2 regions of the Lactiplantibacillus sp. B652 genome follow, and region 1 is predicted to be linked to the other one. Evidence: predicted binding sites of a transcription regulator. Region 1 holds the regulator's gene; the other holds the start of a gene.

Region 1 (7,454 bases):
CGTGAATTGATTGCGAAGAGTGAACAACTCAAGTCTACTCGGAACAAGGTCTCAGGTGAGATTTCAGAAAAGAAGCGCAATAAAGAAGATGCCAGTGCTGAAATTGCTGAAATGCAAAAGGTTAGTGCGGATGTTAAAGACTTGGATGAACAACGCCGGACGATCGACGCGCAAGTCCAAGACATGGCAGCTCATTTACCAAACATGCCTCATCCAGACGTGCCGGTCAGCTTGAAGGAAGAAGACGCGGTTGAAATACGTCGGATCGGGACGCCACGGAAGTTCGACTTCACACCAAAAGCCCACTGGGACATCGGTGAAGATTTAGGTATCTTGGACTTCGAACGGGGCGCCAAAGTCTCAGGAAGTCGGTTCTTATACTACATTGGTGATGGGGCCAAACTTGAACGGGCCGTCTACAACTTCTTCTTGGACCAACATGAAGCAGAAGGCTATACCGAAGTCTTACCACCATACATGGTGACGGATGAATCAATGTACGGGACTGGTCAATTCCCTAAGTTTAAGGAAGACGCCTTCCGGATCACAACGCAAGATTTAACGTTGATCCCAACTGCTGAAGTCCCATTGGTAAACTACTACCGCGATGAAGTTATTCCGGCAGAAAAATTACCCGTTTATTTCACAGCGCTATCGCCAGCATTCCGGGAAGAAGCCGGTAGTGCCGGTCGCGATACCAAGGGCTTGATTCGTTTACACCAATTCAATAAGGTTGAAATGGTCAAGTTTACGAAGCCTGAAGATTCATGGGATGAACTTGAAAAGCTGACCAATAATGCTGAATCATTATTGAAGAAGCTTGGCTTACCATACCACGTGATTACGTTAACGACTGGTGATATGAGTTTCACCGCGGCCATGACGCATGATCTAGAAGTATGGTTCCCAGAACAAGACAAGTACCGTGAAATTTCAAGTTGTTCAAACTGTACTGATTTCCAAGCACGGCGCGCACACATCCAGTATCGCGACGATGATGGTAAACTCCAATTCGTCCACACGTTGAATGGGAGTGGCTTAGCAGTCGGTCGGACCGTCGCAGCTATTTTGGAAAACTACCAAAATGAAGACGGAACGGTTACGATTCCAGATGTCTTAGTTCCTTACATGCACGGTAAGACTAAAATCGAAAAGCAAGGTTAAATCGAATTGATGATTTAGTCAAACGCGGATTCGCAGTGATGCGGGTCCGCGTTTTTGCATAATTTATGAGTATAAAATTAACGCGTATCGGCAGTAAAATTGGTGGAAAGCAGGCTTTATGGAAGATAAAGGTTAGTTTTTAATGGAGATTTACAGCCGTATTTCAGCCGTCAAAAGGCGGTTTCAGTGGCTTTTTTGAAATTAAATAGAATTTTTTTGAAAATAGGGTTTGCTATTTTAGGCTACCGTGCTATAATATTTCTTGTCGGAAAAATAGAACTTGTTTATCCATTAAAAAAGTATATTTATCCAATTAATTGAAAAAGTTGTTGACAACTATTCAACAAGATGATAAAGTTAAATAGTTGTCAAGGCATACCAGTAAGAACTGTTAGACCGGCAACGGGCATGGTTAATATCATGCGGGTGTGGCGGAACTGGCAGACGCGCTAGATTTAGGTTCTAGTGTCTTACGACGTGGGGGTTCAAATCCCTTCACCCGCACATGCCGACTTAGCTCAGTTGGCAGAGCATCTCACTAGTAATGAGGAGGTCGGAGGTTCGAATCCTCTAGTCGGCATTTACAATTGAATAGCTTTATTATGCGGAAGTAGTTCAGTGGTAGAACATCACCTTGCCATGGTGGGGGTCGCGGGTTCGAATCCCGTCTTCCGCTTTTAATTTGCCGGGGTGGCGGAATTGGCAGACGCACAGGACTTAAAATCCTGCGGTTAGTGATAACCGTACCGGTTCGATCCCGGTCCTCGGCATTTTAAATAAGCACCCATAGCGCAATTGGATAGAGTGTCTGACTACGAATCAGAAGGTTGTAGGTTCGACTCCTACTGGGTGCATTAGTATCGGGAAATAGCTCAGCTTGGTAGAGCACCTGGTTTGGGACCAGGGGGTCGCAGGTTCGAATCCTGTTTTCCCGATCGTTTAACACAGTCTTAGTGATTACTAAGGCTTTTTATTTAATTTTCTCGGGAAGTAGCTCAGCTTGGTAGAGCACTACGTTCGGGACGTAGGGGTCGCAGGTTCAAATCCTGTTTTCCCGATTACGGTTAAACCAACTAATCCAGTCATTTGACTGGATTTTTTTATGGCCACTTTTGACGTGTGGTGTACTGCTGTGTTGTGACTGGTGCTGAGGTGTGATCGCCCCATCATTTTGAAATGCCTTTTTCGAGTTGGCTCCGCCCAATGAATTGATGAGATTCACCAGTAGTGCGCCTTGCGTTAATTATTTGGCATTAAAGATGATTTAAACGTGCCTGTTGGTCGGTTTACTGTTCGTCTGCCGAGACGCGTTCTATTCCGACCTCCGGGGCCGGCTGACAACGCTGGAACAGGGCGGACATCGATTTGAACTCACGCAGAAACCCACTGCGCAATTTCAAATACGAGTCTTCTTCTAGCCCGGGAAATTCACCCGGACAAGAAGAATTTCGCCCTTGAGCATTGTCAGCCAGCCCCTACAGTCGGGAACCCGCTCGAATGGCAGATGAACGGCCACCTATCTAGGTACAATTGACCACTGAATATTAGGTTTCTGGTCCTTCAGGCAAGCTCTCAAACGGGATCAATGCTGAATTATGGCATCTAGTTACTGAAAAGATTACCTGAATGCGATTCACGAATCTCAATGTCAGCTAGTCTTGCGTTTAGTCGAATAAATTGTCTTCACTTATAATTCAAGACTTTGCTATCCCGGGTGATTAGAGGAAGTTTTGACAATCTCAGTGAAACCGCGTGTTCGAAGTCTTAAATCATGGGTCAGGATGCTTGGTTATTGTTAGAACCAGTCTGACAGTTTATTTCAACATTCCCGTATACTAAGGAACCAACAACTAATCTAACAAAAAAGTTGGGCCCGCCCACGTCCGCCTTTCGAATCATATCCAGGCTGGAAGGTGTTTCTGACAATGCTCAGTGGTGAAATTCCACTTAGCAAGCGTTCTTGGCTTGGTTAGTGGAAGACCAGTATTTAAGACGTGGTTTTTCGGCTTAAATCTGTGTCCACCACGTTCCAGCATTGTCAGAAATGCCTGTAAGCCGGTGTAGGACGCACACGATTCTGCAAATTTACGCCAACTCGTACTTGTTCCCAGCGGGTCTCAGCTGGCAGCTCCTGAATTTAGAGAATAGCATGATTTAATCATGATTCATGACGAACAATCTATATATGAAGTATCTGTTCAAAATGACGTTAAGCGTGGCCGGTCGTAAATAAACAAGTGGCGTATTAGTCGAAATTCAGGCGGACAACCTGTAGTATAGAAACTCAAGCTGTTGGATAAACGACGAGTCCCAGACAAAGTTGACCAAATTCAGACGCCAACACTTGACATATTTTAAATAGGTAGTTGAATGAATATGAAGGCCTAACAAAGTTAACGAATCAGGGTCGAAAATCCGGTCCAATCAATTGAAAGCAAGTGCTTGGCGTGCTATGCTGTAACAACCGTTAAGCACATACTGGGTCGCCAGTTGGGTGAAATTCTTTGCTTTTTTCCATTATCCTCGTATAATAAAAGTCAATATTAGTCAAAGATAATGAAAAGGGTGAAGCACATGCAAAGTCAAAATATCTCGGATATTATTGAAAAGTATTTAAAAAGTATTTTGGCGGACTCGGAGCATGTTGAAATTCGGCGTTCAGAAATTGCCGACCTTTTCAACGTGGTACCCTCACAGATTAATTATGTGATTAAAACGCGGTTTACGATCCAAAATGGTTACTTAGTTGAAAGTAAGCGTGGCGGTGGCGGTTATATTCGCATTGAAAAGGTTAATTTGGTCGATGATGCTGATGTGTTGGACGCCCTCATTCAAGTGATCGGCGATTCCATCACACAACGGGATGCCTACGCAGTTGTTCAGAGTCTGTATGAGGACGACGTTTTAAATCGTAGGGAAGCGCAGTTGATATTAGTGGCAATCGATCACGACACGTTAGGACTGACGGACCGAGACCTTGAAAATAGTCTCCGGGCTCGAATAATTATCGGGATTTTGAACCACTTGCGTTACGAAAGCTAAAGAAAGCGAGGAATCGCAATGGATAACTTATTTACACCTAGTGCCAAAAGTGTGCTAGTACTAGCACAGGAACAGGCCAAATATTTTAAGCATCAGGCAGTCGGTACGGAACATTTGTTATTAGCACTAGCCATCGAAAAGAACGGTATTGCTAATAAAGTCTTGCAACAGTACGCTGTGAGCGAAGATGACATCCGTGAAGAAATTGAACGGTTCACTGGCTACGGGACGTTGAGCAATATTGGCAAAGATACGTATTTGCCATATTCACCAAAGGCTAAGGAGATTTTATCCGTTGCTGGTGATGAGGCCAAACGGCTTGGCGCCAACAAGATTGGGACTGAACACCTCTTGTTAGCGATGCTCTCTGATGAAAGTATCCTCTCCTCGCGTATTTTGATGAATTTGAACTTAGATTTGAGTCAAACACGCAAAGTTGTTTTGCGTAAACTTGGTGTCAGTGATGCGATGAGTAAGCGTAAGGGCAGTGCGGCTAACCGTGGTGGTAAGAAGACGGAAGGCACACCGACCTTGGACTCCTTGGCGCGTGATTTGACACAGCTGGCGAGTGAACAGGAAATGGATCCAGTTGTGGGCCGTTCCAAAGAAGTTAAGCGGGTCATTCAAATCTTGTCACGGCGGACGAAGAACAATCCAGTCTTGATTGGTGAACCCGGCGTTGGTAAGACGGCGATCGCTGAAGGGCTGGCACAAAAGATCGTTGCTGGCGACGTACCGAATGACATGGCTGACAAACGGCTGATGATGCTTGATATGGGCTCACTAGTTGCCGGAACCAAGTATCGTGGTGAATTTGAAGACCGCTTAAAGAAAGTGATCGACGAAATCTACAACGATGGGCATGTCATCTTATTCATCGATGAATTGCATACCTTGATTGGTGCCGGTGGTGCTGAAGGGGCCATTGATGCTTCTAACATTTTGAAGCCAGCATTAGCACGAGGCGAACTCCAAACCATTGGGGCGACGACCTTAAACGAATATCAAAAGTACATTGAATCCGATGCCGCACTTGAACGGCGGTTTGCCACGGTCATGGTCAATGAACCGACTGAAGACGAAGCGGTTGAGATTCTCGATGGCTTGCGGCCACGGTATGAAGAACATCATCATGTGACAATTACTGATGAAGCCGTTAATCAAGCGGTGAAGTTGTCTAGTCGCTACATCAGTGATCGGTTCTTACCAGATAAGGCGATTGATTTGATGGATGAAGCGGCGGCGAAAGTCCGCATCGACCAGATGGATCAACCGACTAAGCTATCCAAGAACCAGGACAAGCTCGCGCAGTTACGTGAAGAAAAGGAAACGGCGATTGAAGCTCAGGACTTCGAACAAGCCGCGGATATTCGCAAGCAGGAAATGCAACTCAAGCAACGTTTGGATCGCATTGAAGCTGATGAAGAAGCACAAATCACTGAAGGCGACACACCGCACTATGACTTACAAGTGACCGGAGAAGATATTGCCCAAGTGGTTGCTGAATGGACGGGTGTCCCACTAACCCAATTGCAAAAATCCGAAAGCGAACGCTTAGTTAACTTGGAAAAGATTTTGCATGAACGGGTCGTCGGTCAACCAGAAGCCGTTTCTGCAGTAGCACGGGCCATTCGCCGGGCGCGGAGTGGATTGAAAGATCCAAGCCGGCCAATTGGTTCCTTCATGTTCCTTGGCCCGACTGGGGTTGGTAAGACCGAATTAGCGAAGGCCTTAGCTGCAGCCATGTTTGGGTCAGAGGACAACATGATTCGGATCGATATGTCTGAATACATGGAACGGTACTCGACCAGTCGTTTGATTGGGTCAGCACCCGGCTATGTCGGCTACGATGAAGGTGGTCAGTTAACTGAAAAGGTACGCCAGAAGCCATACTCAGTCGTGCTGTTTGATGAAGTTGAAAAGGCTCATCCAGACGTATTCAACATTCTGTTGCAAGTCTTGGATGATGGCTACTTGACTGATTCGAAAGGCCGCAAAGTCGACTTCCGAAACACGATTCTCATCATGACGTCGAACTTAGGGGCCACGACCTTGCGGGATGAAAAGTCCGTTGGGTTCGGTGCTACTGATAAGGCTAATGATTACAATGCAGTTGCGGCGACGATTCGTGCTACCTTGAAGCAGACGTTCCGGCCAGAATTCTTGAACCGGATCGATGAGACGATTGTCTTCCATTCATTGAATAAGGAAGAGTTACACGAAATCGTTAAGTTGATGTCACAAGAAATCGTGAACCGGGTTGCGCAACAGGGTATCAAGATCAAAATCACGCCAGCCGCCATTGATGTGGTTGCCAAGGCTGGGTTTGACCCTGAATACGGTGCACGGCCAATTCGCCGGGCATTGCAAACTGAGATTGAAGACCGGTTAAGTGAAGAATTATTAACGGGTGCGATCAAGGTCGATGACCAAGTCACGATTGGTGCCAGCAAAGGTGCCATCACCATTAATATTAAAAATCAACCGAAAACAGACGGTCGTTCGACGGTCTCATCAAAATAGGTGAATGATACAGTGGACGTTTGGAGCCGGGGTTGGCTTCAGGCGTCTTTTTTTGAGCGATGGAACCTGAATTGTTTCACAGCCCGGATTTCCGTAGCGCGTGAGTGTGGCCACTTAAAGCACCAACTGATGAAATTCCTGATGAAGTAGCCATGGCTATCCATGGCCGCTGGATTATCGGACTTCTTCGCGGGTCGGGATTAACGATCACGCCAATCCGAATGCATTCAGCGAGTTTTGCGGCTGGTGGTTCGCTACTGATTGGTGTAAATTATAATAGGAAATAAAAGATGAAAGAAGATGATGACATGACGACGCGAGCCGAACAAATGGCGAAGACGCACCAAGCAATTTTAGATACGGCACGGGAACTGTTCTTGAAGAACGGGTACGCTGCGACGAGTACGCGTGACATCGCCAATGCGATTGGAATCACTCAGCCGGCACTGTATCACCATTTTAAAGATAAGGAAGTTATTTTTCTAGCGGTGATTACAACGGTTGGCGCAGAAATTAAAGCTGGGATTGAGGAAATTCAGGCCCGCACGGATTGGTCACCACTCGAACAATTGACGGAAGTATCACTACTACTGACGCACAAGCATCCCGCCGATGTCTTTACGCTGATTCATTCCAGCTTCAAGGCTCTGAAACGGGACCATATACGCGAACTAGGTGGGATCTTTGCGACCGACTACGTAAAACCGATTCAAGCGGTCTTTGAA
Region 2 (7,454 bases), on a different contig from region 1:
GCCCTTCTTGTCGTCTTCGCTCTTGATCCGGCCTAAATGTGAGAATAAGATGGCTTTACCATCATGTTCAATCACATATTTGATCGTTGGTAAAGCAGCGACGATCCGGTTGTCGTCACCAATTTTGCCGTCTTTAATCGGAACATTAAAGTCGACACGAATTAAAACTTTTTTATCTTTAACATCTAAATCTGAAACGATTAATTTAGCCAATGTTAAAATCCTCCTAGAATTCGTGACTGTTAAATTAAAAAAACGGCAAGAGGAGTTTGCCTCCCCCCGCCGTCAAAACCATATGCGGTTTTAAAGTTCTGAACTATCTAATTTATATTAGAGAGTGGCGAACTTCAATAAAGTACGTACCATTTGGCAAGTGAAGCCGTATTCGTTATCGTACCAAGCAACAGTCTTAACTAATTGGTTGTCACCATCAGAAGTAACTTCTGTTTGAGTAGGATCGAAGATTGAACCGAAAGTAGTACCGATAACATCAGATGAAACGATTTCGTCATCGTTGTAACCGAATGATTCGTTACCTTCAGTATGCTTCTTGATTGCGGCGTTAACTTCGTCAGCAGTAACTTTCTTGTCTAAGATAGCAACTAATTCAGTTAATGAACCATCAACAACACCAACACGTTGTGCGTGGCCTTGTAATTTACCGTTCAATTCTGGGATAACTAAGCCAAGAGCCTTAGCAGCACCAGTTGAATGAGGAATAGTGTTTACACCGGCAGCACGGGCAGCACGGAAGTTACCACCACGTACAGGGCCGTCAAGTAACATTTGAGTTGAAGTGTAAGCATGGATAGTAGTCATAGTACCAACCTTGATACCGAATTCTTTGTTTTCAAAGAATGCTAATGGTGCAAGGCAGTTAGTAGTACATGAACCAGCAGAAACGATACGGTCATCTGCAGTCAAGATGTCATCGTTAACATTGTAAACGATGGTCTTCAAGTCTGAGCCAGCAGGAGCAGAAATCAAGACACGCTTTGCACCAGCGTCCAAGTGAGCTTGTGACTTAGCCTTTGAAGTGTAGAAACCAGTACATTCGAGAACGAAGTCAACACCGTCGTTCTTAACCCAAGGAATGTTTTGTGCTTGTGGTTCAGCATAAACACGGTAGTTCTTACCGTTAACAACGATTGAATCGTCGGTTGCTGAAACGTCAGCGTTCAAAGTACCATGAGTTGAGTCATACTTCAAAAGATGAGCCAACAATGCAGGTGAAGTTAAATCGTTAATAGCAACAACTTCGATATCACTTGACTTTTCACCAAGTTCTAAGATACGACGGAATGCTAAACGACCGATACGTCCGAAACCATTAATACCAATTTTTACAGACATACTAGAATTTCCTCCTTGTGGAAATAAAAATAGTTTTATTTTAAAAAGCAACTTCACTATAGAAGATTACTTTTTTAAAATCAAGTTAGCTGCACCCTCATCCGTGATCAAACACGTCTGTTTAGGTGCGATGTTCTTCATATACGCGCCAATTGCCGGTGCCTTAGAAGCACCTCCCGCAACCGCGAGTATAATCTCCCGATGGGCCAGTTCTCCGATTTGCAACCCAATTCGTGGAATCCGATAGACCACGTTACCCTTCTTATCGAAGAAATAACCAAAGGCTTCACCAATCGCATCGCGACTGCGTAATACCTTAATCTGATCTTCTGACATATTACGGCGATGCGCCATCGAAATGGCTTCACCGATACTATGCACAACCACGTTAGCTTGCCCGATAATCGCCAACACCTCTTGAATACTAGGTTCTTTGAGGAGCGGTTCATACGTCCGTTCACTGACCTGTTCTGGCACGAACAACGAGCGGAATTTACCGCCAGTATGTTGTGCCATTTGTGACGCAATGGTATTTGCCTGAATCGCAACCGACTCACCAACACCACCACGTGCCGGAACAAATAGCAAATCACGTTTATCACCTAATTTATTAGTTAAGTGACTTGCGACATGTTCCATGGTATGACCACCCATCACGGCAATAATGTTATGACCTTCTGGCAATAACTGCTGTAATAGTTGGTTCACTTCTTCGCCCATGGTCCCAATAACTTTCAACTGTCGATCGGAATCACCAGAAACGATGATGCAACGCTTAATGTTAAAGTATTGCGCCAACTGCCGTTCCTTCTGGCGAATGCCCATTAACTCATCCATGAAGTGGCTTAATCCGACCAACACGTCCTGACCTTGCTGGGTAACTTGCATGCCTGACTTGTTCGTCATGATCAAATCAAGCTTGCGTAGCGTATCCGTTTCGGTTCGTAACGTCCGTTCGCTAACACCTAATGTCTGAGCTAATAGCCGACGTCCAACTGGGGCCATCCAATTAATGGTTCGTAATACTAAGTAACGACGACTCAGCATGTCAACCATATCTGGGGCAATTGCCTCAATCCATTGAATATCTGAATGCATGGCATCCAACCTGCTCTCTAGTGGGACGGGTCTGGTCCAGCTATGTCGAAAAACGACCCAAAGACTTCAAAAAACAAAGCACACAACGCTAATTTACTAAGAAATCGATGTTGCATACCTCTCTTACCACAACATGAATTATAACAGGTTCATCAGGTGGTTGCAAATGAAACCCTGTGGGGCCTTATAACCGACTGGTCCAAAACCGGTCACAAACTATCATTCGGTTCTCAAGTACTGTTTCCGTTTGGATGAAGACGGAATGTTAAGATTTTCCCGATATTTTGCCACTGTTCGACGAGAAAGTTCGACATTTTCTGCATTAAGAATCTGAACAATTTTTTGGTCTGAAAGCGGTTTTTCTTTATTTTCCTGCTCAATCAGGGTCATAATTCGGTGTTGGACACTGTCTGCAGACACAATTTTGCCCCCAGTGGGACGTTTGCTGACCGCTTTGGTAAAGAAACGTTTAAGTTCAAACATCCCGAAGTCTGTTTGAATATACTTCCCATTGATACTACGACTGATCGTCGACTCATGAACTTGTAGCTGTTGGGCCACATCTCGTAATAATAGCGGCTTTAAATCTTGACTTTTTTCTAAGAAGAAATCTTCCTGGCGCTCGATAATCGCAGTGCCGACCCGAAAAATGGTTGCTTCACGTTGCTGTAAGCTACTGGCAATCCAGTCATACTCATTTTTCTTTTCCTTCAGATATTCCGTCACTTCCCGGTCATCGTGCTGCCCCATCTGCTGATAATACTTGCGGCGGAACTTCACCACCGGCTGAGCCATCGACGCAGTCTTTAATGCGAGTTGACCTTCATGATTAGTGACGACTAAGTCTGGAAAGATGTAGCCGGTCGTTTCTTGTCCAATCGCTGCACCCGGTACTGGTGTCAACGTCCGGACGTAATCATAGATATTAGAAATATCCGCCAGGTCGACCTGGTACTTTTTCGCCAAGCCATCCCAGTGACGATTAACAAACGCGTCGAAGTCTTCTTCTAAAATAATGTATGCCAAATTAGGCGCGTGGTCATCATTTTCCGTCTGAAGCATTAAGGCCTCTTGTAAACTGCGGGCACCGACACCTGGTGGATCAAGTTGCTGGAGTAACGTGATGGCATCCAGTAGTTCAATCGGTGTTGCCTGTGTTTCTTGCCGTGCTTGAGCTTCATCAAGATGCAGATAACCATTGACGTCCACGTATTCAATAAGATACAGCACGATTTGCCGCAAATGGGTATCGCGCATCGTTAAATGAATCTGATCCAATAAGTATTCAAATAAGGAATGCTGATTCGACGTCGACACCCGTTCAATAAAATCATCCTTTGCAGTCACGTTCTTAGCTGCACTTAAACTGGCGTGATTATTATTCCAATTCGTATCCACATCGATCAACGGATTCTCAAGGGCTTTTTGCGTGAGAAAATCCCGCAATTCTTCCACATTGAACTGTAACATCTGAATAGATTGTTGCAGCCGCTGGGTCATCGCTAACTTCTGCGATTGCCGTTGTTGCTGGCGAAAGCCTTGTCCCAGTGCCATAAAAATACCTCCCAAAATAAATTTTTATGTAAAACCCTTGTGTTTTTATCCATTATTCGCTAGAATATAATATGTTGTTTAGGCGCCCGTAGTGTAATGGATCGCACGTAAGATTCCGGTTCTTGAAATGGGGGTTCGATTCCCTCCGGGCGCATCGCAAAGCTGAGAAGTGATTCTCAGCTTTTTTTGTGGCCTAATTCTGCTGAATTGGTGGCCTATACCGCTTACATCTTTCTATGGTAACTGAATTTAAACCTAATCACAAGTTAGACACTACCAACCGTATGACATTGGCAACCGCGTGATTTATTTCATCTAGTTAGCCGTCAATATAATTGGACCATCTATCAGTATAGTTGTTCGATGAATTTAATGATAGCAAAAGTTTTATTTCTACATATCAGAATACGAGTTATGCTTTATCATTAAATATGATTAAATCATGTCAGGTGTTAAGTTCAAAAGCGGCCAGCTGAGACCCGCTGGGAACAGTGCGAGTTACCGTAAACATACTCTTGTGGATGCGTCCTATGCCGGCTTCCAGGCATTCTGGGCAATGGCCGGAACGTGGTGGACACAGATTTAAGCCGATAACCCACGTCTTAAATACTGGTCTTTCACTAACCAAGCACAAGACGCTTGCTAAGTGAAATTTCACCACTGGGCCTTACCCAAAATACCTTCCAGCCGGGATGGTATTCGGAAGGCAGACATGTGCGGACCCAATATTTTGATGGGTTAGTCGTTGGTTCCTTGGTACACAATCATTTTAACATTCAGCTGAGGAGATCCGTTGACCATGTTTATTTCGCGCCACATCCGTCAACAACCCACAGCGCTCATAAAATCGCAATGTATCATAAGTGATCCCAAATTGCTGTGCGACTTGTTTGATTGATGCCACCATCGTTTTCCCCCAACTTTTTTACTTGCGCTAGTGTAACGCTAGCGTGTTAAGATTACCATTATTCTATTAAGAAAGTGTGATTCAGATGACCAATAAAATTGTTACGCTCGTCACTGGCGGCAACCGCGGTATGGGACTGGCACTGATTAAAGCACTACACGCCCAGGGGCAACAGCTCATTATGGGTAGCCGAGACTTAGCAAAGGGGCGATCGGCCGTTGAAGTAGCCCACTTGTCAGACGTGACCGTTGTTCAACTGGACGTCACCGATTCCCAATCCATTCAAGCTGCCGTAAACGCAATTCAAAACCAATATGGTCAGCTCGACATTTTAATTAATAATGCTGGGGCAGCATTTGACCATCACCAACGACCTTCACTCATCAAACTGGAGACAATTCAAGCCGACCTGAATCTGAACTTTCTAGGCACAATCGCCATGACTCAAGCTTGCCTGCCATTGTTGACTAAGTCTAGCCCATCCAAAATCATCAATATTTCTAGCATGATGGGCTCGCTCACGAACGCATTAGACCCCCAGTCGAGCGTTTATCATGCCAGCGCGATTGGCTACCAAGCTTCTAAGGCCGCACTCAACATGTTCACGATTCAGCTCGCCAAAGAGCTTCAAACCACCAATATTACGGTTAACGCCGTTGATCCCGGAATGGTTGCTACTGAATTCGGCGGGATTACCCCGGAATTAGCTAGCCAGCACGGCGCTAAATCAATTGCTCACGGAATCCAACGAACAATTGATTTAGCTACGGATAAGGATAATACCACCACTGGCACGTTTTCAAACACCGATGGACCGGTTGCTTGGTAACAGCCAACGTCCCTGTTCAATCTAATCGCAATTCGGCAACTGGCTCAATCTGCAATTTTCGTTATGTTGTTGACCATTGAAGTTTGACGTAAAAAAAGAGATTGGGATCACCCAATCTCAAGCCGTATATGATAGAAACCTAAGTATACCACGTTAAGTCACAAAACGGAATTTAGTTTTTGAGGTTTTTCTTTTGACCTTCACTGACCTTTGCGGTAAACTACACTTATTAATTAGCAACCAAGCTAATCAAATATTGCAACCTTAGGAGGCTAACAAATCATGTATCCAGTTCCTACAGTTATTGAACAGTCATCACGTGGTGAACGTGCTTATGACATCTATTCACGACTATTAAAGGACCGTATCATTATGCTTTCCGGCCCGATTGAAGATAACATGGCCAATGCGATCATTGCCCAATTACTCTTCTTGGATGCCCAAGACTCAGGTAAGGACATCTACCTTTATATCAACTCACCAGGTGGTGTGGTTACTGCCGGCTTAGCAATCTACGATACGATGAACTTCATCAAGTCTGATGTTCAAACCATCGTTATGGGGATGGCCGCATCAATGGCCAGCGTCCTAGCTTCATCCGGTACAAAGGGCAAGCGGTTCGCTTTACCTAACTCCGAAATCTTGATTCACCAACCATCCGGCGGTGCTCAAGGTCAACAAACGGAAATTGAAATTGTTGCCGAAGAAATCTTGAAGACTCGTAAGAAGATCAACCAGATTTTGGCAGACAACTCTGGTCAAACTGTTGAAAAGTTGAACCACGATACTGAACGTGATAACTACTTAAGCGCACAAGAAGCTAAAGAATATGGTTTGATCGATGATATCATGGAAAACAACAACTTAAAATAATGGCAACATCAAACTGAACCGCCTTCGGGTTGGTTCAGTTTTTTTGTGCTTTCTTTTAACCATTCACAAGGCGCGTTGCATGGTTCGTGCAGCGTTCTGACTTGTTTTTTGCAAGTAAAAAGGCCATACTGCAATTGACTTCAAGCGACGGGCATTCTTGCTAAAACAGCAGATTCACCGTGGCTTAATTTATCAGTAAAGGGAGTTTCCACTATGCCTAAAGTTTTGGTTGCCGGTCAATTGCCGGCGAAAGCAAATACGTTACTGCGCCAAAATCAGCTGACCATCGACACCTATACCGGTGAACAACTGATTAGCCACGACGAACTCATTGACCGCGTAGCTGACGCTGACTATCTCATCACCCCGCTTTCCACGCAGGTTGACGAAGACATCTTGGCACACGCGCCAAAGTTAAAATTAATCGCGAATTTTGGTGCCGGGACTAATAATATCGACTTAGCGGCCGCGGCCGCCCGCCACATTCCTGTGACCAACACGCCGAATGTTTCATCAGTCGCCACCGCTGAATCGACAACTGGTCTGATTATCAGCCTCGCACACCGCATCGTTGAAGGCGACCATTTGATGCGAACAACCGGATTCGACGGTTGGGCGCCACTTTTCTTTCTCGGTCACAACTTACAAGCTAAGACACTCGGCATCATTGGCATGGGCCAAATCGGCCAAGCCGTTGCCAAACGGTTACACGCCTTTGATATGCCAATCCTCTACACGCAACACCACCCGCTCCCCGTCAGTGTTGAGACGCAACTGGGCGCAACCTTCGTCTCTGAAGACGACTTACTCGCCCAGTCCGATATCGTGAGTTTGCATTTG

What was found. The regulator CtsR, encoded in region 1, represses protease genes until heat stress. The targets are predictions, from matches to a motif close to TTGGTCAAAAAAGGTCAAANA.
Region 2: the regulator CtsR is predicted to act here: its motif matches at 5,932-5,952, upstream of clpP (ATP-dependent Clp endopeptidase proteolytic subunit ClpP).

What each region holds. Positions count from the first base shown of each region.
Region 1 is NZ_JAMSKY010000009.1:54,440-61,893, reverse strand. It holds gene serS (serine--tRNA ligase) at 1-1,164, shown strand, start outside; tRNA gene MZO40_RS11565 (tRNA-Leu) at 1,587-1,668, shown strand; tRNA gene MZO40_RS11560 (tRNA-Thr) at 1,672-1,744, shown strand; tRNA gene MZO40_RS11555 (tRNA-Gly) at 1,769-1,840, shown strand; tRNA gene MZO40_RS11550 (tRNA-Leu) at 1,849-1,934, shown strand; tRNA gene MZO40_RS11545 (tRNA-Arg) at 1,945-2,018, shown strand; tRNA gene MZO40_RS11540 (tRNA-Pro) at 2,026-2,099, shown strand; tRNA gene MZO40_RS11535 (tRNA-Pro) at 2,149-2,222, shown strand; gene MZO40_RS11530 (CtsR family transcriptional regulator) at 3,739-4,206, shown strand; gene MZO40_RS11525 (ATP-dependent Clp protease ATP-binding subunit) at 4,225-6,729, shown strand; gene MZO40_RS11520 (TetR/AcrR family transcriptional regulator) at 7,038-7,454, shown strand, end outside.
Region 2 is NZ_JAMSKY010000010.1:127,968-135,421, reverse strand. It holds gene MZO40_RS12685 (phosphoglycerate kinase) at 1-213, opposite strand, end outside; gene gap (type I glyceraldehyde-3-phosphate dehydrogenase) at 331-1,353, opposite strand; gene MZO40_RS12675 (sugar-binding transcriptional regulator) at 1,420-2,451, opposite strand; gene rpoN (RNA polymerase factor sigma-54) at 2,671-4,005, opposite strand; tRNA gene MZO40_RS12665 (tRNA-Arg) at 4,088-4,159, shown strand; gene MZO40_RS12660 (MerR family DNA-binding transcriptional regulator) at 4,775-4,912, opposite strand; gene MZO40_RS12655 (SDR family NAD(P)-dependent oxidoreductase) at 4,998-5,741, shown strand; gene clpP (ATP-dependent Clp endopeptidase proteolytic subunit ClpP) at 6,024-6,614, shown strand; gene MZO40_RS12645 (2-hydroxyacid dehydrogenase family protein) at 6,828-7,454, shown strand, end outside.